Regions from separate parts of the Streptomyces marispadix genome, predicted to be linked through region 1. Evidence: riboswitches for the same ligand, from Rfam matches in the RefSeq annotation. Region 1 holds a riboswitch; each other region holds the start of a gene.
The links. A riboswitch is a leader RNA that binds a small molecule or an ion and turns the genes downstream of it on or off. The one in region 1 is predicted to bind cobalamin.

Region 1 (5,749 bases):
CCGGCCGCCGAGCCTCAGCCCGCACAGTGCCAGCACGACACCGGTGAGCAGCAGCGGCAGACCATAGGCCGCGCCCCGTGCCGACAGCAGCGCATACGAACCGGCGCACACGCCCAGCAGCCCGCCGAGCGTGAGCAGCGTCGTCGTACGGCGCACGCCGCGCGGCACCTCGGCGCTGCGCCCGTAGCCCCGTGCGTCCATCGCGGCGGCCAGCGCGACCGAACGCTCCAACGCGCCCTCCAGCACCGGCAGTCCGACCTGGAGTACGGCCCGCAGCCCCTTGTCGGCGCGGCCCCGCAGACGCCGTGCGGCACGCAGCCTCCTTACGTCCGCCACCAGATTCGGAGCGAACGTCATCGCCACCACGACGGCCACGCCTGCCTCGTAGAGCGCGCCGGGAAGGGACTTCAGCAGACGGGCGGGATTGGCGAGGGAGTTGGCGGAGCCGACGCAGAGCAGCAGCGCCGCGAGTTTCAGGCCGTCGTAGAGGGCGAAGACCAGTCCCTCGGCGGTGACCCGGCCGCCCACGCGTACGCCCTTCGCCCAGTCGGGCAGGGGCAGTTCGGGCAGCGTCACCAGCACATGACTGCCGGGAACGGGGGAGCCGAGGAGGAAGGCGAAGCACAGGCGGATGGCGAGCACCACGAGGCCCAGCTTCAGGAACACGCCGTACGAGCGTGCCCACGGCGCATGGGTACGGCGTGCGGCCACCACATAACCCGCGACGGCGCAAAGCAGCGTCAGCAGCAGGGGGTTGGTGGTGCGGGACGCGGCGGTCGCCAGCCCCAGCGCCCACAGCCACCAGGCGCCCGGGTGCAGGTCGAGGCCGCGACGGGCCTCGGGTGCACGCAGCCACTCGTTCATCGACTCACCGTGCTCCGCCGTCCGTTGCGCTGCTCCGTGCCGGTCCCCGCCGTCCCCGGCCGCGATCCCCGCCGGTCACGGTCGCCTTCGGGAACGGCGGACGGCGGCGAAGGCCAGGGCGGCCACGGCGGCGACGCCCGCCGCGACCCCGGCCACCGGGCCCGAACCGCCGCCGGAACTCCCGCCGGAATCGGCGTCGTCGCCGTCACTCGCGCCCTCGCCCGCGTCTTTTCCCTTCTCCTGCACCTGCTCGCCGCACCCGCGTCTGGGGTAGCCGTCGATGGCGCACAGCAGCGCCGCGGAGTCATAGCGCAGCGGCTCGGCGACGGACGCCAGCGCATCGGCCGCCGTCGCGTCCTCGGCGACCGTCGCGCATTCCGTACGCGGCCGGGGAGGACGCTCGCCGGGCGGTGCGTGAGCGGAGGTGCCGAAGTCGATGCGCAGCGCGATCCGTTTGCGGCCGGGCTTGGCGTCCGTACCGTCGCAGACGTGGTCGAACGCCGTGCTGCCGCGAGGCTTCGCCGCGTCCTTCGAGTCCTCGCTGAGCGCGAAGCGGAACCCCAGGACGTCGCCGTCGCCGGGACGCAGCGCGGACGGTCCCTGAGTGGCGTACGACCACTCGCCGGACTCGCCGCGCTGCTCCCAGAACGACCAGTAGCGGTAGCCGCCGGAGGCCGACTCCCGTGCGGGTCCCGCGAGTTGGACGGCGTTCGCGGGCGCCTCCACGGCGAGGGGCAGCAGCGTCAGCCCGATCACGGCAGCGGCGCGCCCTGCCGTATGCGCGCTCATCGCTCCCGCTTTCTGCGTGCGCTGATCAGGAAGCCGACGCCCGCGCCCGCGGCGAGCCCGGCGCCCAGCAGCGACCAGCGGAGCACGCCGCTGCCGTCGTCCTCCTTTGTCATGCCGCCGGTCGCCTGCTCACCGTCCGGCATGCGGGCGGGCTTCGGACCGGTGGCGACCAGCCTGTCGAGCAGCTTCGTGCCCTTCAGCGTCGCCGCGTCGCCGCCCGTGGCGTGTACGGCGAGCATCACGCCCGCGATGGCGGCAGGGTCGCTTTGTGCCTTGTCCCATGAACCGAGCCTCGCCGCCAGCCAGTCGAGGGACTTCCGCGCTTCGGCGCGATGGCCCGCCGCGGCCAGCGCGATGACGGCGTCGGCCGTGTTGGCGTAGTCGGGGGCGCCCTTGGCGCCGGGCGTGGCGGCGAGCAGGTGGCCGCCGTGGCCGTCGAGCACGGACGCGAGATAGGCCGCGCCCGCCTGGGCGGCCTCGCCGCCGTCGCCCCGTTCGGAAGCCTCTTCCCCGTCGGCTCCCTTGTCGCAACTCAGCGGCTTCAGCGGCCGGTCGGGTCCCGCCTCGGCCCGCAGCCCCGAACCCGCCCCCGCCAGGACGGCCGCGGCGGTGGCGTCGTCGTTGGCGGCCAGCTCGCCGTCCTTGCCCGGCTGATAGGCGAACGCCCCGCGCGAGGATTTCTTCGCGTCACAGCCGAGCTGTAGCGAAGTGAGCGCGTCATAGGGCGACTTGCCGTCCCTGGCCGCCTTCTCCGGCTTCTTTCCGGCGGCGGCGTACGCACCCACCACGACCGACACCGAGTTGGCGTCGCTGGGGCCGCCCGGGTTGTAGCCCCAGCCGCCGTCCTTGTTCTGCACCGCATCGAGCCAGGCGAGCGCCTTGCGTACGGCCTTCTCCTGCCCGCCGGTGGCGGCGAGCGCCTGCACGGCGGCGCCCGTGGCGTTGGTGTCGCCGGGGGTCTTCTTCGCATCGCACGGCTTGCCCGTATCGGCGCGATACGCCGTGAACGAGCCGTCGTCGCACTGCTGTCGGGCCAGCCAGTCCACGGCCTTACGGGCAGGTTCCGCTCCGGCGGCGTCGAGAGCGAGCAGGGCCAGCGACTGTCTCCACACCCCGTCGTACTTGGGGTCGCCCTTTCCGTACAGCGCGCCGGGCGGCTCCTTCGCGGGCTTCGCGTGGTCGTACACCGGGTGCCCGTGCGCCGCCGCGCCGGATATGTGCCTCGCAGACGTGTACGCAGGAGGGGCCGTGTACGTCGGCGGGGCAGCGGCGGAGGCGGTGGGCGCGGTGAGGGCGCAGAGCGCGGTGGCCGACGCCACGGCTTCGATGCTCCGGCGCAGGAACATATGAGTGCCTTTCGGTGAGCGGTCCGCAGCACCGCACGGCCGCCCCGCCCGGCTCGCGTCCCGCTCGCGCGGCACACGTCCCTCGGCGGCACACCCGGCTCGGCTCCGTAGACCTCGACGGTGGGAGCCGCCTTCCGCCGTGCGGCGTCGGACGGCTCCGCGAGCCTTGCCTCCGACCGGGTGCTCCGGCTCACGAGCCGTACACGGGGCGGCAGTTCACCCCGTACGGGTGTCGTTCACGGTTGCGGGTCAGCGCCGGACTTCCACCGGCTTCCCTCGATCGAAGGCGATGTACGCCCTTCACCTTAGCTGGCGTCCTTCGAGCCCCTCGGGGAACGGGCGCTCGAAGGCCGGGCGCCGGAGCCCTCGTTGATCACGGGCCGTCCGACACCGGCCTCGTGAACGGCCGTCGGAGTCACGGCGCATACGGCACAGCTCGGCACGGCACGACACGGCTGGCATGACACGGAGCACGGAGTGACGTCGCTCCGGGGCCCGGCAATCGTTCAACGATCGCCTCCACCCGCGTCGTTCGACTCGTCCGTCGCGTCGGGCTCGCCCCGCTCGAACGCGTGTCAGCCGCATGGCGGCAGTTCGCTCGCCGCGCTCCGGGTACGCCTCGATCACCTGGCGTCGTGAGTCCTCCAGATAGAAGCCGAGCATCCGCTCCGCCGCCTCCGCGTCGCCGTCCTCCAGCATCGTGAGGATCTCGCGGTTGCGGGCGAGATACGGCTCGTAGAAGCGGCGCGGATCGTCCATCACATGGAAGGCCAGCCGGAGTTCGGCGAGCACGCCGCGCATCAGGTCGTCCGTGCGCTCGCTTCCCGCGAGGCCCGCGAGTGCCTGGTGGAAGTGGATGTTGGCGGTGCCGCACTCGGTCCACTCGCCGCGCTCGGCGGCACGCTCGCCCGCCGCCACTGCGTCCGCGACCGGCTCCACCGGGAACGGCGGCTCGTCGAGCCCGCGCAGGGCGGCACATTCGACGAGGACCCTCACGCGGTAGATGTCCGCGATGTCCGCTGCCGTGAGGACCCTTACGAACGCGCCCTTGTTGAGGCGGTGCACCAGCAGCCGCTCGTGGGTCAGCAGCCGGAACGCCTCGCGGAGCGTGTTGCGGGAGACGCCCAGGGCGTTGCCGATGCGCTCCTCCGACAGGCGGACGCCGGGCAGGAAGAAGCCCTGTGCGATACGTTCGCGCAAGATGCCGGCGACTCGCTCGGCCGTGCTGGTGCGGCCCAACAGGGCGCGGTCTGCGGCGAGTTCGGACAGTTCCAGGCCGGGGTCGGCGCCGGTGGCGGTGTCGGCGGTCATGGTGATCTTTCCTCGGGCGGGTGGTGCGCCCCAGTGAAGCCGACAATGCCGCACAGGACAACAACCCCCTTGCCGTATTGTTCAACAATCCCCTAGGTTGGTCGCGATGATCGACCTCAACGCGGACCTGGGCGAGGGCTTCGGCCGTTGGCGGCTCACCGACGACGAAGCCCTGCTGACCTCCGTCACCAGTGCGAACGTCGCCTGCGGCTTCCACGCGGGCGATCCCGTCACCATGCGCCGCGTCTGCGAGCGTGCGGCGGCCGAGGGCGTGCGGATCGGGGCCCAGGTCTCCTACCGGGACCTGGCCGGATTCGGGCGCCGCAGCATGGACGTGCCCGCAGCGGAGCTGGCCGCCGAGGTCGCCTATCAGATCGGCGCCCTGGAGATCTTCGCCCGCGCCGCCGGTGCGGGCGTCGCATATGTGAAGCCGCACGGCGCGCTCTACAACCGCTGTGTCCGCGATTCCGTACAGGCCGCCGCGGTCGTGGAGGGCGTACGAACTGCCGGTGCGCCCCTGCCGGTTCTCGGGCTGCCCGGGTCCGAACTGCACGCCGCGGCCACCGCCGCCGGACTGCCCGTGATCGACGAGGCGTTCGCGGACCGCGGCTACCGGCCCGACGGCACGCTCGTGCCCCGCAGCGAGCCGGGCGCCGTGCTCACCGACCCCGGCCAGGTCCTCGCCCGCTCCGTCGCCATCGCCGCGGGCAAGGACATCACCGCCGTCGACGGCACGCCGCTGCGGCTGGCCGCCCGCTCGCTGTGCGTACACGGAGACACCCCCGACGCGGCCTCGCTGGCCCGGCGGATACGTGACGAACTGGCCGGCGCCGGAATCACGGTGCGGGCCTTCGTATGAGCGGCGAGGCGCCCGTGGGACGCGAAGCGGCGGGCCGTGGCGCGGCGGGAGCCGGGGCCGTGGAGGTGCCGGAGCCGCGCCAGGCGTATGCACCGGGGCGCGGGACGGGCTCCGGCGCCCAATCCCGTGCGCACGGCTGCGGCCCCGAGCAGCCTTCTTCGGTGCCGGAGAGCCCCGTCGTCCTCCCCGTGGGGCGGCACGCGCTGCTGATCGAACTGCCCGGTGCCGAGGCGGCCGAGGCGTTCCACGCAGAGGTGCTCCGTCGCCGCGCCGCCGGGACGCTGCCCGGGGTCACCGAGATCGTGCCGGGGGCCCGCACGGTATTGCTGGACGGGCTGTCCGAGCCGCGGCGGCTGGCGGCGGAGGTGACGGGCTGGGAGATACCGCCCCCGCAGCGCGGCAGCGAGGCGGCCGTTGAGATCCCCGTCCGCTACGACGGGCCGGACCTCGCGGATGTGGCGGGTATGTGGGGGGTCACACCCGAGGAGGTCGGAAGGGTGCACGCCGCGACGCCCTTCCGTGTGGCGTTCTGCGGCTTCGCCCCGGGCTTCGGCTATCTCACGGGACTCCCCGAGCGGTA
Region 2 (5,749 bases), 620 kb from region 1:
CGCGCGTGCCGCCCGCGGCGAGCACCGTCGTCACCAACGCGTCGGCACGGCCCAGCAGTTCGTACAACTCCGGATCGGCGCTGCGTGGCCTCGTGCGCGCTCCGTCCCGGCTCCGCCGCGGGCGGGTGCCGGTCGCGGTGCCCGTTTCCTCGTCCTGGGGGCGTTCCTCATCGCTCCCGGCCCCCGCCCTCCGCCGCGTATCGACTGCGCCGCGCAGCGAACCGCAGTAGACGGGAAGGGCGTTGGCGCCCGCGTCCTCGATCGCGTCGCACAGCACGTCCACGAAGGCGGTGTTGCCCGCCAGTTCGTGCGCCCGGTAGAAGAGCACGCCCACCGTCGGCCGCCCCGGCCGCTGCTCGCGGGCGCCGTGCACCCCGAACTCCGGCATGGCGGCGGGCGGTTCGAAGCCTTCCCCGCTCATCAGCACCGTGTCGGACAGGAAACCTGCGAGCTGCCGGAGATTCTCCGGCCCGCCCTCCACGAGATATCTCAGCGCCTCGGCGACCACGCCCGAGGGCACACTCGACTCCGCCATCAGCTCGGCGTCCGGCACGGCCTCCCCGCCCAGCAGCACCGTCGGCACCGACGACGCCTTCAGCGCCGCCAGCCCGTCCTCCCAGGCACGCTTGCCGCCGAGCAGCCGTACGACCGCGATGTCCGCGCCCTCCAGCAGCCCCGGCAGGTCCTCCGCCGCATCCACCCTCGTGGGATTGGCGATCCGGTACGCGGCGCCAGAGGCGCGGGCCGCGAGCAGATCCGTATCGGACGTGGACAGCAGCAGAACAGTGCTCATGAGGACGCTCCCGCGTGTCGTGCCTCCGGCGCGCCCGGCCCGACGAACGGCAGGCCCGCAGGCGGGCCCGACTCGATCAGCCGCAACAGCGCGTCGGTGTCGGCGTGTTCTTCGATGAGATCGCCCAGGCGATCCAGTTGCTCCTCGCGCAGCGCCGCGAAACCGGTGTCCGAGGCCGGTACGAATCCCGTGCGCCCCGCCTCGTCGGCCACCGCGCGCAGAAACGCCCTGCGGAAGCCGTCGCTCTCCAGCGCTCCGTGCCAGTGCGTGCCCCGTACGGAACCGATGCGGCAGCCGTCCAGGGGATTGCCGCCGGCGTCGGCGAACAGCGCCTCGCCGCCCGTGACTTCGGCGACGCCGTGATGGATCTCGTAGCCCTCGGCATGCTCGCCGAGCGCACGGCCCGAGGGCCGGGCGAGCGTCTTCTCCTGCGCGAAGCGCACCCTCAGCGGCAGCAGACCGAGACCCTCGACGGTCCCGGCCCGCGACTCGACGTCGTCCTCGATCCGCTCGCCCAGCATCTGGAATCCCCCGCAGATGCCCAGCACGGGACGACCCTCGGCCGCGCGCCGCACCACCGCCTCCGCGAGGCCGCGCTCCCGCAGCCAGGCCAGCGCCTTCACGGTGCCGCGCGTGCCGGGCAGCACCACCAGATCCGCGTCGGCAAGCTCCTCGGGACGGGCGGTGAAGCGGACCACGACACCCGGCTCGGCGGCCAGCGCGTCCACGTCGGTGAAGTTCGACATCAGCGGCAGCGCCACAACGGCTATGCGCAGCACGTCACTTCCGAGCGGAGCCGCTTCCCGGGGCTCGCCGACCGCGCCGCCCAGTGACACCGCCAGCCCGTCCTCCGCGTCGATGCCGAGACCGCGCCGGAAGGGCAGAACTCCCAGCACCGGCCGCCCCGTCAGGCCGTGCAGCATCTCCAGACCCGGCTCCAGCAGCGCCACGTCACCGCGGAACTTGTTGACCACATAGCCCGCCAGCAGAGCCTGATCGCGCTCCGCCAGCAGCGCCGTCGTACCGAAGAAGGACGCGAAGACCCCGCCCCGGTCGATGTCGCCCACCACCACCACGGGCAGTCCTGCGGCCCTGGCCAGGCCCATGTTGACGATGTCGGTACGCCGCAGATTGATCTCCGCGGGGCTGCCGGCGCCCTCGCAGATCACCGCGTCATGGCTGCGCCGCAGCTCCGCGAGGCAGTCGGCGACCGTGTCCAGCAGACGCTCCTGCCTGCCGGAGTGGTAGCCCTGCGCGGTCATCTCCCCGACGGGCCTGCCCAGCAGCACCACTTGGCTGCTGCGGTCCCCGCCGGGCTTGAGCAGCACCGGGTTCATCAGCGCCGTCGGCTCGGTGCGGGCGGCGGCGGCCTGCATGGCCTGCGCCCTGCCGATCTCCGCGCCCTCCCTCGTCACATACGAGTTGAGCGACATGTTCTGCGCCTTGAACGGCGCGACCTTCATGCCCTTGCGTGACAGCCAGCGGCAGATGCCCGCCGTCACCACGCTCTTGCCCGCGTCGGACGTGGTGCCCGCGACGAGCAGCCCGCCGCCGAGTCCTCCTCCGCTGAGCCGACCGTTGCCGGGCCGACCGTTGCCGGGCCGGCCGCCCGGCTCCCCGCCTCCGCGCTCTACGGCCTCACTCACGCCCGTCCCCCTTCCCCCGCCGCTCGCTCCGCCCGAGGCCGGAATCGCCGCAGCCGCAGCGCCCCGGCCGCCGAGGTGATCACCAGCGCCAGTACGCCCACACGCCGCGAAAGCCGCACCGCCTCGGCGATGTCCCGCGTATGCACCGCGCGCCCGCCCGGGTTGAGCACCGGCCTGCGCTCGACGCGTCCCCCGTAGCTGAGGGTGCCGCCCAGCCGCACTCCCAGCGCGCCCGCGAACGCGGCCTCCACGGGACCCGCGTTGGGGCTGGGATGGTCACCGGCGTCCCCGCGCCACGCCCGCAGCGCCCCCCGAGGAGAGGGCCCCGCCAGCGCGGCGAGCACCGCCGTCAGACGCGCACCGGGCCACCCCGCTACGTCGTCCAGCCGGGCGGCTGCCCATCCGAAGCGCAGAAAACGCGGCGAGCGATGACCAAACATCGCGTCGAGCGTGTTGACCGCGCGGAAGGCGGCCATCCCGGGAGCACCCGCGAGGGCGCCCCACACCAGCGCGCCGACGACGGCGTCCGAGGTGTTCTCCGCGACCGACTCGACGACGGCGCGTGCGACGGCGTCCGCGTCCAGCGACTGCGGGTCGCGTCCGCACAGATGCGGCAACAGCCGCCGTGCGCCCGCCAGATCGTCCGCCTCCAGCGCCGAGGCCACCGCCAGGGCCTCCTCCCGCAGGCCGGTGCCGCCCAGCACGGTCCAGGTCACCGCGGCGTCGAAGAGCGTGGCGCCGCCCGCACCTGCCACGGCGCGGACCGTGCGCCCGAGCGCCGTCACGGCGGCGACCGCGCCACCGGCGCACAGCACCGTATGAGCGGCGCCCGCCGCCCTGCCGTCCCGCCACATGACGCGCTCGGCGGCCCCGGCGGCCTTGCCGAAGACGGCCACCGGATGCCCGCGCCGGGGATCGCCGAAGAGCAGATCACCGAGGTGACCGAGGGCAGCGGCGCATACGTAGGCTCGATCGGCCCGCATCGTCAGCGAGCCGTCGTGGTGCCTCGAAGGAGTACGCGGGCGGAGGCGTGCCGCCGCCCGGCGGGGTGCGGAGCCAGGCGGAGGGGCACCCGGCGGACCGGAATCCGCCGCACAGGGGCCTGGCAGTCCGTCGATCGGTGTACGCCGTAAGGGACTTGGGGACCGCCGGTCACCCGCGCCCCGAAGTGAAGGCGCGCGGACACAGGTGTGGGAGAGGCTGGCAAGCCACGCATGACGGAGTCCTCACTCAGGGTCCTCGCCCTGGTTCGACGTGCCGGCGACGAGAGTCTCCTGGCTCCCGGATCGCTGCGACCCCCGGCCTTCCAGCCCTCGAACTAACGGGCCGTGACCTTCGGTTGGGGGTGCGCTCCCCGGTGACAGTGGCGGGACCGCGCCGGATTCGCACCGGCTTCCTCTCCTGCCGCCGTTGGGCAATCGGCAGTCCACCACGTACCGACAGGGCCGTCAACTCGCCGCTGACCTGCGACGGGAGAGTGTGAGCAGACACACGGCAGGCCGCGCCGGAACATGGCGAAGGGGCACGGAGCGCCCCTCCGTACCCCTTCAGAATCCCTCGCGGGAACACCGGCGGACGACCTCAAGCGCCCGCCGGCGCCACCCGGTTCAGGGAGCGGTGATGATGTAGATCCCGTAGGCCACGGCCGCCGCGCACAGCGCGAAGCACGTGTATGCGCCGGTCCGCGCGAGCACGGTCGTACCGCCGCCGGTCTGCGAGCCCTCCGCCCTGCCCGTGGAGGAGCCCACGATGCCGAGCGTGAACACGCCCACCAGGGCGACCGAGGCCACGAGGCTGACGCCGAATACCTGTCCCAGCGCTGCCCAGTCGATGTCCATAGCGTTTCCCTGTCGTTCCGGTGTCGGATTGCGTTTCGGCTATGCGTCGGCGTGCTGCGCCGCCGCGGGTACGCCCTCCGGGACCCCCTCGGGGGCGCCCTGCGTATTTCCGTCCCCGGCCTCGGCAGCCGAAGCCGCCTTGGCGTGCACCGCTGCCGCAGCGGGCGGCGGTGCGACCGTACGGAGCGCGGCGGTGACGACTCCGGCGGGCTCCGGCTCCGAAGACCCGGGCAGCGTCGCGTCGTTGACGTTGGTGTGGTCGACGGGCTGACGGCGCGAGAGCAGCCAGATGCCCGCGCCGACCGCCACCGCGAGCACTGCGACGGTGCTGACGCCCCAGTCGCCCTGCTGTGCCAGCAGAGCCGCGCCCGCGGCGACGATCCCCGCCGCCGGGAGCGTCAGCCCCCAGCCCGCCACCATGCGGGCCGCGGTCGACCAGCGCACGATTCCGCCCTTACGGCCCAGCCCGGAGCCCATGACCGCGCCGGAGCAGACGTGAGTCGTGGACAGCGAGAAGCCGATGTGGGAGGAGGCGAGGATGGTCACCGCGGCGGAGGTCTGCGCGGCGAATCCCTGCGGGGGCTTGATGTCGGTGATGCCGTTGCCCATGGTGCGGATGATCCGCCAGCCGCCCAGGTACGTGCCGAGGGCGATGGCCAGTCCGGCCGAGACGATCACCCAGGTCGGCGGGTCCGCCTGCGGGGCGATCACACCGCCGGTGATCAGGGCGAGAGTGATGACGCCCATGGTCTTCTGTGCGTCGTTCGTGCCGTGTGCCAGGGAGACCAGCGCGGCGGAGGTGATCTGCCCCGTCCGGTAGCCCTTGGCGGTCTGCTGCTCGTCGGCCTTGCCCGCCGCCCGGTAGGTCAGCCGCGTAGCGAAGAGCGCGGCGAGACCCGCGACCAGCGGTGCGGCGACGGCGGGGATGAGCACCTTCATCACGACGGTGCCGCCGTTGACGGCACCGATTCCGGCGGACGCCACGGTCGCACCGAGCAGGCCGCCCATCAGCGCGTGCGAGGAGCTGGAGGGGAGCCCGGCGAGCCAGGTCAGCAGGTTCCAGATGATCGCTCCGACCAGCCCTGCGAAGATCACTTCAGGCCGGATGCCGGAGCTTTCGTCGATGATTCCGGAGGAGATGGTCTTTGCGACCTCGATGGAGAGGAAAGCCCCGACGAGGTTGAGGACCGCCGACATCGCCACCGCTGTCTTGGGCTTGAGTGCCCCGGTGGAGATGGTGGTGGCCATGGCGTTGGCCGTGTCGTGGAAGCCGTTCGTAAAGTCGAACACCAAGGCCGTGACGATCACGATCCCGATGAGAAGCGTGATGTGTTCCATTCACCCAGGCACAATCCGCTCGAAGTTTGATGTCCAGATGAACGTAGGGACGGTGGGTGAACGGCAGATGAACTGCGGCGGGCCTGTGAGTGTCGCTCCCGGACGCCTGTTGTGAGCGGTGTCACACACCCGTC
Region 3 (5,749 bases), 220 kb from region 1:
GACGGAGACTCGCCGTGATCGAGGGCAGGCCGAGAAAATAATTGTGCGCCGCACGCGCCCCCGTAGTGCTCCGGGGGGCCGGAGGCCAGTCCCGGCGTTCCGCATCGGAAATCGCCCCGTCCGCCGCCAGGCCAAGTCGCCCTCGAACGCGTGTAGTTGAGATTGAGAGGGCTTCTCGAGGTCATATGGTCCCGGCTGTTTTGAGGTGCGCTCTCCACGCTGCGGCGCCGAAGTCCGTGTTGTGCCCAGCAACTTGGGTACGGCCACTCATCGTCACCGAGGACCGCATTTCATCCTCGGACGCCGATTCGGCCAGTCATGCTTCTCATGGGGGAGTGAACACAGCGCGCGCACAATCGCGCCCCGCCCCTGTCAATCGTGTGAAGGGCACACTGGCAGAGACGGCGTAGTTTCCGAAGGGCTGCTGATCGTATGCGCCCCCGGGTGTGCCAGCGAAGGATCGGAACCTTCACCGAAGAGGGTCGAGGGCCGAACGTACGCGGGGGGCACTCGCGTTGTCCGGAGAGTCGGACCGCCGGGAGGATCGCAGCACGCAGATCAACTGCGCAAGGCAGAGCCGCCGTTGAGGGAAGCGGACGAAGGAGATGTGCGCCGCTCGCACGAACCGGCGCGGGCGGCACGGCCGTTGACGGGCGCCTTCGTCCGCGAGAGCGCGCACGCCAAGGCTCCTAGGCCCTTTTTCGGGGCGCCGCGTGCCGTGCCGTCGCCGGACGGACGGACGAGCGGAGGTCCTAGCAGAGCCGTACGCGAGAGCGGAATCTGCGGACGCAGAACGGAACCCTCGTGCCCGCTGTGTCGGCGGTCCCGCATCCGGCCGGGGTGTCGGGCCGGTGCAGGAGCGCCGCCATGCGCACGAGGGTTCCGTGTGGTGGTGGGTGTTCGGGGCTTCGCGGCTACTGGTTGACGGCGGTGATCGTCCCCTGGCCGCCGGCGCGCCGGTTGGCGGCGTTGGCCTCATGCGCGGTGACGTAGTCGCGGGCGACGCCGTTCGGCAGCGTCAGCCGGTAGCGGACGGCCGCGCGGCGGTGTTTCGCAGTGGCTCTCGCGGCGGCCTGCGCCGCGTTCGTATTCCTGTTCGCGCCGGCTTTGTTGCCGCAGTTGCATCCCATGGCGAATCCTCCTTCTAACCGGCCGATTTCACGGCCGCCTGACGGGCCATCGTCCCCCCTGCACGCGAACCCCGGCCGGACCGAGGGGATCGCCGTTCTTCCCGGCCGCTCAACAGGACGGATCACAAACAGGGGATTCCGTACTCACCGTGTCGTGTCCCCGCGGCAGATGCCGTCAACACCTCTGCCAAGCGGCAGCGTTGACGAGCAGAGGAAAGCGGACCTGGGGGGTGCGGGTTGGTCCAAGCGATTCAGTCGACCCATTCGGAGGCCACGCCCGCGAGGTAGGACAGCGTCAGAATCAGAGCCACAGCCTGAAAGGCGACGGTGCCGCCGATGAGATAGGCGAGCGTAACCACTCCCGCGGCGACCCAGATGCTCGTGCACCAGCCGCAGTTGACCAGATATGAGGGCTTGGATTCCTCTCCGAAACGATCGGCCGTCCAGGACCGGAATCCGGCGGCCAGGGTGTCCTTGGTTATGAAGCGGGTGATACGGCAAGTGGCGCCCAGTGCAAGGAGGAACACCGCGATGTTCATGAAAGTCAATCGTAAGGCGACGCGGCGTCCGGGAACAGCGGCTGGTGGCAGAACAATTCGCCGAGAGAGGTGGAGAAGGCGATGCGGGCTCACATGAAACGCACATGCGCAAAGCAGTGCTCTGCTGCGACAACTCCGGTCGTCATCGTTCAATTCAGTTCGTGACCGTCCTGCTGCCGCCTACCGCTGAACGTGCTCCGCTGCGTCGGCACCCTCTGTGCGGCCCGCGTGCCGATCCTCTGCGCCGTTGCCGCGGGCCGCGCCCGGAGCCTTCGGACACCGGCGCGGCCTGTGGCAACTTCCCCGCCCGTACGGGCGCTCAGCCGGCCGAGCCGGAAACCCCCTTCGCGACTTCGAACTCCAGTGAGCGGATGCGGTTGTCGAAGCTGGACGGGACGAGGTCCGGCAGCCCGGCCGCCCGCATGCCGACGGAGTCGGTGAGCAGCAGCCGGAAGAGCGCCTTGAGTTCCTGGCGTGCGAGGTGCGCGCCGAGGCAGTAGTGCGGTCCTCCGCCGCCGTAGCCGAGGTGGGGGTTGGGATCGCGGGTGATGTCGAAGGCGTCCGGGTCGGTGAAGACGGCCTCGTCGCGGTTGGCGGAGGCGTAGTAGAGCGCGACGGTCTCGCCCTCGCGCAGCGTACGGCCGCCCATGACGTGGTCCGAGCGGAGCGTACGGCGGAACTGGATGATCGGCGTCGAGTACCGCACGATCTCCTCGACGGCGGTGTCGGCGTACTTTTCGAAGTCGCTCTCCCACAGCTCCCGTTGATCGGGGTGCTCGGCGAGCAGCGCGAGGCCGTGGGAGATCGCGTTACGGGTGGTCTCCACGCCCGCGACCATCAACAGCGTGAAGAACGCCCCCAGTTGACGGTTGCCGAGGCACTGCCCGTCGATGTCGGCGGTGACGAGCGCCGAGATCAGGTCGTCGGTGGGGCGGCGGCGCCGCTCGCGGGCGAGCATTGCGATCATGACGTGCATACGGGCCAGCGCACGGAGCCCCTTGCCGGGGACGCGGAACTTCGCGCCCGCGCCGCGCCGTACGCCGATGTTCTCGGATGCGTCGTTGAGCTGGGCGAGGATGCGCGGCCGGTGGCGGCGTGGGATGCCCATCATGTTGCACACGACCTCGCACGGCACGAGGGAGGCCACGGCGGTCACGAAGTCACGCGACGGCTGCCGTACCGCGTCCGCGACCACGTCGGCCACGACCTTCTCGATGTCCTGCTCGGCGCCCGCCAGCAACCGGGGGCTGAACGCCCGGGAGATGATCTTCCGCAGCCGGGCGTGATCACGGCCGTCGAGGTTGACCATGGAATCGCCGAAGAGGGCCTTGACCCATGGCGCGGGATGCGGCGTGGTCACTCCGGGCGCACTTCCGAACACCGCCGGGTTACGGCTGGCCTCCAGCACGTGTGCGTGTCTGACGAGGGCGTAGAAGCCCGGCTGCCGGTGCCTGCGCACGACGTGCGGCGGCTGCGCGAAATAGGCGGGCGCCTCCTGTTCGCGCAGCGCCGCGAAGATCCGGTGGCGCCGGTCGTGGGGGAGTTGCCAGAAGCCGGGGTCGGCGAGGTTCGCTTCGGGCTCGGACGCGGACGCCGTTCCGGGTGCTGTCTCCGGTGCCGCCTCCGGCCCTGCTGCGTCCGTCCCCCCGGAACTCCCCTCGGCCGCCGCTGCTGACGCGGACGTGGGCTCCGACGCGGTGCGGGATGCCATGGTCATCATCTCCAGTCGCTTGTGGCACTGTTCGACCCCGGACCGCGCAAGGGCCTGCGCGGCGGGGCGAGTCTCCGGCAGCAGCTTGGGACCGGCGGCCCGCGACACCCCGTGCGCCACACCGCCACGACCCGGACGGCCCTCCTGATGCGGCGCCGCCCGCACGCCACGGGCCCGTAAACCGGGGCAGCGCATGAAGTACGCCTCACCGCCGCCCGTTGTACGCCCCGCTCGCCCGCTCGTAGGCTGGAAGAGCAGTCGGTTCGCCCTGTCCGCCAGGCAGGGCGTCGCAAGAGGGAATCCGGTGAGAGTCCGGAACTGCCCCGCAGCGGTGAGTGGGAACGAACGCCGTCATACGCACTGGGCCCCCGATGGGCACGGGAAGCGACGGCCAGTAGGAGCCCGTCCGTGGATCACGGACGCGGCAGGCCCACGAGTCCGAAGACCTGCCACTGCCCGCCGGGTACTTCCCCGCGGCTCCTCCCCGGTCGCTGGCACCGGAAGGCGCCTCAAGGGAGAGCCCAGGGCCGCGAGGCCCGAGGGAGACGTCCCCGGCGGACCGGATTCGGTGGCCTCGAGGGCGGGCCGGCGGTACAGGCGAGCGGCACGCGGCGCGCGTGGTCGCCGCCGCGGCGCCTTTCCTCCTCGTCAGTACCTCGCTCCGTACCCCACGGTCACCGGCGAGACTCGCGAAGGAGAGTTGAGTGACAGCGAAGACCGCAGCCGCGGCGTCGAACGCTTCGAAGACCCCACGGCCCACGGCTCCCACCGTCCACGGCTACCCACGCCAAGGACCGGGACGTGAGCTGAAGAAGGCCGTCGAGGGCTACTGGAAGGGCCGCGTCACCGCCGGTGCCCTGCGGGAGACCGCGGCACGCCTGCGCCGGGAGAACTGGCGGCAGCTCAGGGAGACCGGGGTGCACGAGGTGCCCACCGGGGACTTCTCCCTCTACGACCATGTGCTCGACACCACCGTCATGGTGGGCGCTGTGCCCGAGCGGCACCGTGCCGCCGTCGAACAGGACCCGCTCGACGGCTACTTCGCCATGGCACGCGGTACACAGGACGTCGCACCGCTGGAGATGACCAAGTGGTTCGACACCAACTACCACTACCTCGTACCGGAGTTGGGCCCCGGCACCCGCTTCGCCGCCGACTCGGCGAAGCAGACCGGCGAGCTGTCCGAGGCGATCGCACAGGGCCACGAGGCACGGCCCGTGCTCGTCGGGCCCGTCACCTATCTGCTGCTGGCCAAGCCCGCGCCCGGCGTGCCCGAGGACTTCGAACCGCTGACTCTGCTGGAGCGTCTGCTGCCCGTCTACGCCGAGGTGCTCGCCGACCTCCGTGCGGCGGGCGCCGGATGGGTGCAGCTCGACGAGCCCGCGCTGGCCCAGGACCGCACCCCGGACGAGCTGTCCGCGGCGGCTCGCGCCTACCGGGAGCTGGGCGAACTCACCGACAGGCCGAGGCTGTTGGCGGCCTCATACTTCGACCGGCTCGGCGACGCGCTGCCCGTACTGGCGAAGGCGCCCATCGAGGGCCTGGCGCTGGACTTCACGGGCAGGGCCGCCGCCAACCTGGAGGACCTGGCGCGTGCGGGCGGCCTGCCCGGCAAGCGGCTGGTCGCCGGTGTCGTGGACGGCCGCAACATCTGGATCAACGATCTGAAGAAGTCCCTCGCCACGCTGGCTTCGCTGCTCGGCTTCGCCGGCCGCGTCGACGTCGCCCCGTCCTGCTCGCTGCTGCACGTGCCGCTGAACGCCGCGGTCGAGCGCGACATCGACCCGCAGATCGCACGCTGGCTGGCCTTCGCACGGCAGAAGACGGAGGAGACCGTCGCCCTGGCGAAGGGAATGAGCGAAGGCACCGACGTCATCGCGGGCCTGCTGCACGCCAACTCGGCGGCACTGGCGTCCCGTTCGTCGGCTGCGCTCACCCGCGACCCGGCGGTGCGCGCCCGCAGCGAGGCAGTCACCGGCGACGACTCCCGCCGCGCCCAGCCCTATCCGGAGCGTGCCGCCGCGCAGCGTGCCCGGCTGGGCCTGCCGCCGCTGCCCACGACCACCATCGGCTCCTTCCCGCAGACCGGTGAACTACGGTCAGCACGCGCGGACTTGAGGGCGGGACGCCTCGATGCCGACGGCTACGGCAAGCGGATCGCCGCCGAGATCCGCGACGTGGTGGCCTTCCAGGATCAGGCCGGGCTGGACGTGCTCGTGCACGGCGAGCCCGAACGCAACGACATGGTGCAGTACTTCGCCGAGCGGCTCAGCGGATACATCGCGACCCGGCACGGCTGGGTGCAGTCCTACGGCACCCGCTATGTACGGCCGCCGATCCTCGCGGGCGACGTCTCACGTCCCGCACCG
Region 4 (5,749 bases), 3.1 Mb from region 1:
GCCTTCGTCAAGGACACGCTGATCTACATCGTCATCGCGGTGGCGATCATCTACATCCCGTTCAAACTGGGCGGTTTCGACGACGTGTTCGCCAAGGCCGGCGACGCCCTGTCGCAGACCAACCCGGCCACGGGCAAGCCGAAGGGCGAGGTCGTCACCAGCTCGCCCAACCAGTGGGCGTACGCGACGCTCGCCTTCGGCTCCGCGCTGGCGCTCTTCATGTATCCGCACTCGATCACGGCGACGCTCTCCAGCGGCAGCCGCAACGTGATCCGTCGGAACACCACGATCCTGCCGCTGTACTCGCTGATGCTGGGCATGCTCGCACTGCTGGGCTTCATGGCCATCGCGGCGGGCATCAAGGTGAAGAACGGGCAGCTCGCGATCCCGCAGCTCTTCGAGAACATGTTCCCGAGCTGGTTCGCGGGCGTCGCCTTCGCCGCCATCGGCATCGGCGCGCTCGTACCGGCGGCCATCATGTCGATCGCGGCCGCGAACCTCTTCACCAGGAACATCTACAAGGACTTCCTCCGCCCCGATGCGACCCCCGAGCAGGAGACCAAGGTCTCCAAGATCACGTCGCTGCTGGTGAAGGTCGGCGCCCTGATCTTCGTCCTCGGGATGGACAAGACGGTCGCGATCAACTTCCAGCTCCTGGGCGGCATCTGGATCCTCCAGACGTTCCCGTCGCTCGTGGGCGGGCTCTTCACCCGCTGGTTCCACCGGTGGGCGCTGCTGGCCGGCTGGGCCGTCGGCATGGTCTACGGAACGGTCACGGCGTACGGCGTCTCCTCGCCGGTGCAGAAGCACTTCGGCGGCAGCAACGACGTGATCCCCGGCATCGGGGAGATCGGGTACATCGGCCTGACCGCGTTCGTGCTCAACGCGGTGGTCACGGTGGTGCTCACCTTCGTACTGAGGGCCGTGAAGGCACCGGACGGAGTCGACGAGACGCGTCCCTCGGACTACACGGCGGACGTCGGAGACCCGGGCGTACAGGAGGAGTTGCCCGCGCCGACCGGCGCGCACTGAGAGAGCGGGAGCCCTCCCTCCGCACAGTCCGGACTGCGCACGATCGCATGCCTCGCCCCACTGACACCCGATTGTCAGTGGGGCGAGGCATGCTCGTTCCATGGACATCACGATCAGACCGGCTCGCGACGAGGAGCTGGACGAGGTCGGCGAGCTGACCGCGGAGGCGTATCTACGGGACGGGCTGCTGGACTTCGGCGAGGACGACCCGTATCTGGACACACTGCGGGCGGCCCGGCGCCGTGCACTGCACACGGAGGTGCTGGTCGCCGCGGAGGCCGCGTCGGAGCGAGTGCTCGGCGCGGTGGCCTTCGTCGGCGACGGCGGGGAGTACGCGGACATCGCGGGCCCGGGCGAGGGCGAGTTCAGGATGCTCGCGGTACGGGCCGAGGGGCGCGGTCGCGGGGCGGGCGAGGCCCTGGTGCGGGCATGCGTCGAGCGGGCGCGTGAACGGGGCCTGAGACGGCTGCTGCTGTGCAGCCACGAGCGGATGACGTCGGCGCACAGGCTGTACGCGCGGCTGGGCTTCGTACGCATACCGGAGAGGGACTGGGAACCGCTTCCGAGCATGGCGCTGCGGGCGTACGCGCTCGAACTGTGAGCCGGGGCCGACCGCGGGTGAAGCGCGCGGTCGCCAACCAGGCGGCCCGCGGACCGAGTTGCGAACCAGTCCAAAGAGCAGAACCGGTCGACACAATATGTGGGGGCGACTGGCGCTCTCCACTACTAGATGTATGCTCGTGCTCGCTGCCGCGCAGGGGAATCCGGTGTGAATCCGGAACTGTCCCGCAACGGTGTGCGATGTGGTGCTTCGCTGCCCTCCATGGCCCCGCCATGACGGGCGGCACCGCCGCCTCGTCGCGAGTCCGAGTGCCTGCCGGCCGTGTCGACAGACGTCCGGGTCCCGAGGGTTGGGCCGGTGGACGCCGCAAGGCATGCCGCTGAGCGATGCGGCATGCCCGCGCGCCCGCCTGTGCGCTCCCCCGGTGACCGGTGACCTGACCCGAGCGAGGGAGAGCACATCCCGTGACCATCGCACCCGCATCGCCACCCGGCTCCGCCGCGCCGCCTCACGTATCCGGGCAGCCCGCCGAGGACGGCGCGCTGCTGCACACCCTGACCGAGCTGGCCGCCGATCTTCCCGGCACCGATCCCCGGCGGGTCGCCGGAGCTGTGCTGCGCGGACGCCGACAGGACGCAGACGAGGCCGAGTCGAGGTCGCTCGCCGCGGAGGAGGCCGCCGGGCTGATCGGCGAGGAGCCCGCCTACTCGCGGCTGGCGGCCCGGCTGCTCACGCTCGCCATCCGCGAAGAGGCCCGCGGCCAGGGCGCGTCGTCCTTCTCGTCCTCCATCGCCACGGGGCACCGCGAGGGCCTGATCGCGGACCGTACGGCCGCGTTCGTACGGACCCACGCGGCCCGCCTCGACGCCCTCGTGGAGGAGGCGGTCGAATCGGGAGCGGACGACCGCTTCGGCTACTTCGGGCTGCGGACGGTGCATTCGCGGTATCTGCTGCGCCATCCCACGACGCGCCGGGTGATCGAGACGCCGCAGCACTTCCTGCTGCGCGTCGCCTGCGGGCTCGCCGACGGCGACTCCGCACAGGCGGCGGACGAGGTCGCGGAGTTGTACGGGCTGACGAGTTCGCTGGCCTATCTCCCCTCCTCCCCCACGCTCTTCAACTCCGGTACGCGGCACGCCCAGATGTCGTCCTGCTATCTGCTGGACTCGCCGAAGGACGAGCTGGACTCGATCTACGACCGCTACAAGCAGGTGGCGCGGCTGTCGAAGCACGCGGGCGGCATCGGCCTGTCCTACTCCCGTATCCGTGCCCGCGGTTCGCTGATCCGGGGCACGAACGGGCACTCGGGCGGCATCGTGCCGTTCCTTCGCACTCTGGACTCCTCGGTGGCCGCCGTGAACCAGGGCGGCCGTCGCAAGGGCGCCGCCTGCGTCTATCTGGAGACCTGGCACGCGGACGTGGAGGAGTTCCTGGAACTGCGCGACAACACCGGCGAGGAGGCCCGGCGCACCCACAACCTCAATCTCGCGCACTGGATTCCGGACGAGTTCATGCGCCGCGTGGAGGCGGACGCCGACTGGTCGCTCTTCTCGCCCGTCGACGTGCCGGAGCTGGCGGACCTCTGGGGCGGGGAGTTCGACGACGCCTACCGCAGGGCGGAGGCGGACGGCCGTGCGGTGCGCCGGGTGCCCGCCCGCCGCCTGTACGCGCGCATGATGCGCACCCTCGCCCAGACGGGCAACGGCTGGATGACCTTCAAGGACACCGCCAACCGCACGGCGAATCAGACGGCGAAGCCGGGCCGCACCGTGCACTCCTCGAATCTGTGCACGGAGATCCTGGAGGTCACCGACGACGGCGAGACCGCCGTCTGCAATCTGGGTTCGGTCAATCTCGCGGCGCATCTCGGCGAGTCGGGCGCTATGGACTGGGAGCGCCTGGACGCCACGGTGCGTACGGCGGTGACGTTCCTGGACCGTGTCGTCGACATCAACTTCTATCCCACAGAGCAGGCAGAGCGCTCCAACTCCCGCTGGCGCCCGGTCGGTCTGGGGGTGATGGGCCTCCAGGACGTCTTCTTCCGGCTGAGGCTGCCCTTCGACTCGGAGGAGGCACGGCGGCTCTCCACCCGTATCTCCGAACGGATCATGCTCGCGGCGTACGGGGCCAGCGCGGACCTCGCCGAGCGGCACGGGCCGCTGCCTGCCTGGGAGGAGACCCGTACCGCACGCGGCGTGCTGCACCCCGACCACTATCCGCGGGCGCGACCGGCCTGGCCGGAGCGCTGGTCGGCCCTTCGGGAGCGCATCAGCCGTACGGGGATGCGCAATTCGCTGCTGCTGGCGGTCGCGCCGACGGCGACGATCGCGGCCATCGCGGGCGTCTGCGAGTGCATCGAGCCGCAGGTCTCGAACCTCTTCAAGCGGGAGACGCTCAGCGGCGAGTTCCTCCAGGTGAACACCTATCTCGTAGCGGAGCTGAAGCGGCTCGGGCTGTGGGACGAACGCACTCGCGAGGAGCTGCGGGAGGCGGACGGATCGGTGCAGGACCTCCGCCGGGTCCCCGCGGAGGTGCGTGAACTCTTCCGTACGGCATGGGAGTTGCCTCAGCGCTCGCTGATCGACATGGCCGCGGCCCGTACCCCGTATCTCGACCAGAGCCAGTCGCTGAACCTGTTCATGGCGGCGCCGACGATCGGCAAGCTCAGCTCGATGTACGCCTACGCATGGAAGAGCGGCATCAAGACGACGTACTACCTGCGTTCGCGGCCGGCGACGCGCATCGCACGGGCCGCGGGCGCAGCGGCGGCAACGGCGACGGCGGGGGCTGCCGCTGCTTCGGCGGACGCCGAGCCCCCGCACGCGTCCGTGCCGCCCCCGCATGGCGCCGACGCCGCCACCTGCTCCCTGGAGAACCCCGAGTCCTGCGAGGCATGCCAGTGACGACCAGCGCCAAGAACACCGACGGCGGCCGCGCGGGGAATCTGCTCGACCCCGGCTTCGAGCTGACCCTGCGGCCGATGCGCTATCCCGGCTTCTACGACCGCTACCGCGACGCCATCAAGAACACCTGGACCGTCGAGGAGGTCGACCTCCACTCCGACATCGCCGACCTCGCCAAGCTCACGCCCGGCGAACAGCACATGATCAGCCGCCTCGTGGCCTTCTTCGCCACGGGTGACTCGATCGTGGCGAACAATCTCGTGCTCTCCCTCTACAAGCACATCAACTCCCCGGAGGCGCGCCTGTATCTCTCCAGGCAGCTCTTCGAGGAGGCGGTGCACGTCCAGTTCTACTTGACGCTGCTGGATACGTATCTGCCCGATGTGGACGAGCGTGCGGAGGCGTTCGCGGCCGTCGAGAACATCCCGTCCATCAGGGAGAAGGCACAGTTCTGCTTCCGCTGGATGGCGGCCCTGGAGGAGGGCGAGGGCGAGGAGCGGATCGAGCGGCTGGAGAGCCGCTCGGACAGGCGGCGCTTCCTGCTCAACCTCATCTGCTTCGCCGCCTGCATCGAGGGGCTGTTCTTCTACGGTGCGTTCGCCTACGTCTACTGGTTCCGCTCACGCGGCCTGCTGCACGGGCTGGCGACCGGCACCAACTGGGTGTTCCGCGACGAGTCGATGCACATGTCCTTCGCCTTCGACGTCGTGGACACCGTCCGCGAGGAGGAGCCCGAACTCTTCGACGAGGAGCTGGAGAAGGAGGTGACGGAGATGCTGGAGGAGGCAGTCGAGGCGGAACTGCAATTCGCCCGCGACCTCTGCGGCGAGGGGCTGCCCGGGATGAACACCGAGTCGATGGAGCAGTATCTGCGTGCCGTCGCCGATCAGCGGCTCGTCCGGCTGGGCTTCCCCGCCCGCTACGGCGCCAGGAATCCGTTCTCGTTCATGGAGCTTCAGAACGTGCAGGAGCTGACCAACTTCTTCGAACGGCGAGCCTCCGCCTATCAGGTCGCCGTGGAGGGCTCGGTCGCCTTCGACGACGACTTCTGACGGCGCCTGGCCTGGCCGGGCCGGTCCCTTCAGACGGCCTCCCGGCAACTCGCCCTATCCGCTTGGGAGTACGGGAACAGCAAGGGGGCCGCGCTCCCCGCGCGGCCCCCCGGACCTACCGACCCGGCCCCGTCAGCCGTCCGTCATGAGTCCTTGGCTGTTCGTCCGGCTCGCTCAGCCCTTGCCGCCGCTCAGGCAGC

Region 2: linked by a shared signal. The riboswitch ahead of MMA15_RS03895 (cobalamin biosynthesis protein) and the one ahead of MMA15_RS06450 (SCO2321 family membrane protein) in region 1 are both predicted to bind cobalamin.
Region 3: linked by a shared signal. The riboswitch ahead of metE (5-methyltetrahydropteroyltriglutamate--homocysteine S-methyltransferase) and the one ahead of MMA15_RS06450 (SCO2321 family membrane protein) in region 1 are both predicted to bind cobalamin.
Region 4: linked by a shared signal. The riboswitch ahead of MMA15_RS19350 (ribonucleoside-diphosphate reductase subunit alpha) and the one ahead of MMA15_RS06450 (SCO2321 family membrane protein) in region 1 are both predicted to bind cobalamin.

Annotation. Positions count from the first base shown of each region.
Region 1 covers NZ_JAKWJU010000002.1:1,496,408-1,502,156, reverse strand. Annotated here, with positions in the region: gene MMA15_RS06460 (CbiQ family ECF transporter T component) at 1-864, opposite strand, end outside; gene MMA15_RS06455 (SCO2322 family protein) at 940-1,653, opposite strand; gene MMA15_RS06450 (SCO2321 family membrane protein) at 1,650-2,999, opposite strand; cobalamin riboswitch at 3,157-3,299, opposite strand; partial or broken gene MMA15_RS06445 (GntR family transcriptional regulator) at 3,603-4,310, opposite strand; gene MMA15_RS06440 (LamB/YcsF family protein) at 4,417-5,169, shown strand; gene MMA15_RS06435 (5-oxoprolinase subunit B family protein) at 5,331-5,749, shown strand, end outside.
Region 2 covers NZ_JAKWJU010000002.1:880,233-885,981, reverse strand. Annotated here, with positions in the region: gene cobN (cobaltochelatase subunit CobN) at 1-793, opposite strand, end outside; gene MMA15_RS03900 (cobyric acid synthase) at 790-2,337, opposite strand; gene MMA15_RS03895 (cobalamin biosynthesis protein) at 2,436-3,422, opposite strand; cobalamin riboswitch at 3,707-3,838, opposite strand; gene MMA15_RS03890 (hypothetical protein) at 4,047-4,277, opposite strand; gene MMA15_RS03885 (inorganic phosphate transporter) at 4,317-5,615, opposite strand.
Region 3 covers NZ_JAKWJU010000002.1:1,275,399-1,281,147, reverse strand. Annotated here, with positions in the region: gene MMA15_RS05545 (DUF7196 family protein) at 915-1,130, opposite strand; gene MMA15_RS05540 (DUF1360 domain-containing protein) at 1,382-1,669, opposite strand; gene MMA15_RS05535 (cytochrome P450) at 1,989-3,380, opposite strand; cobalamin riboswitch at 3,622-3,848, shown strand; gene metE (5-methyltetrahydropteroyltriglutamate--homocysteine S-methyltransferase) at 4,085-5,749, shown strand, end outside.
Region 4 covers NZ_JAKWJU010000002.1:4,593,757-4,599,505, reverse strand. Annotated here, with positions in the region: gene mctP (monocarboxylate uptake permease MctP) at 1-1,032, shown strand, start outside; gene MMA15_RS19355 (GNAT family N-acetyltransferase) at 1,133-1,633, shown strand; cobalamin riboswitch at 1,754-1,927, shown strand; gene MMA15_RS19350 (ribonucleoside-diphosphate reductase subunit alpha) at 2,059-4,497, shown strand; gene MMA15_RS19345 (ribonucleotide-diphosphate reductase subunit beta) at 4,488-5,549, shown strand; gene MMA15_RS19340 (hypothetical protein) at 5,724-5,749, opposite strand, start outside.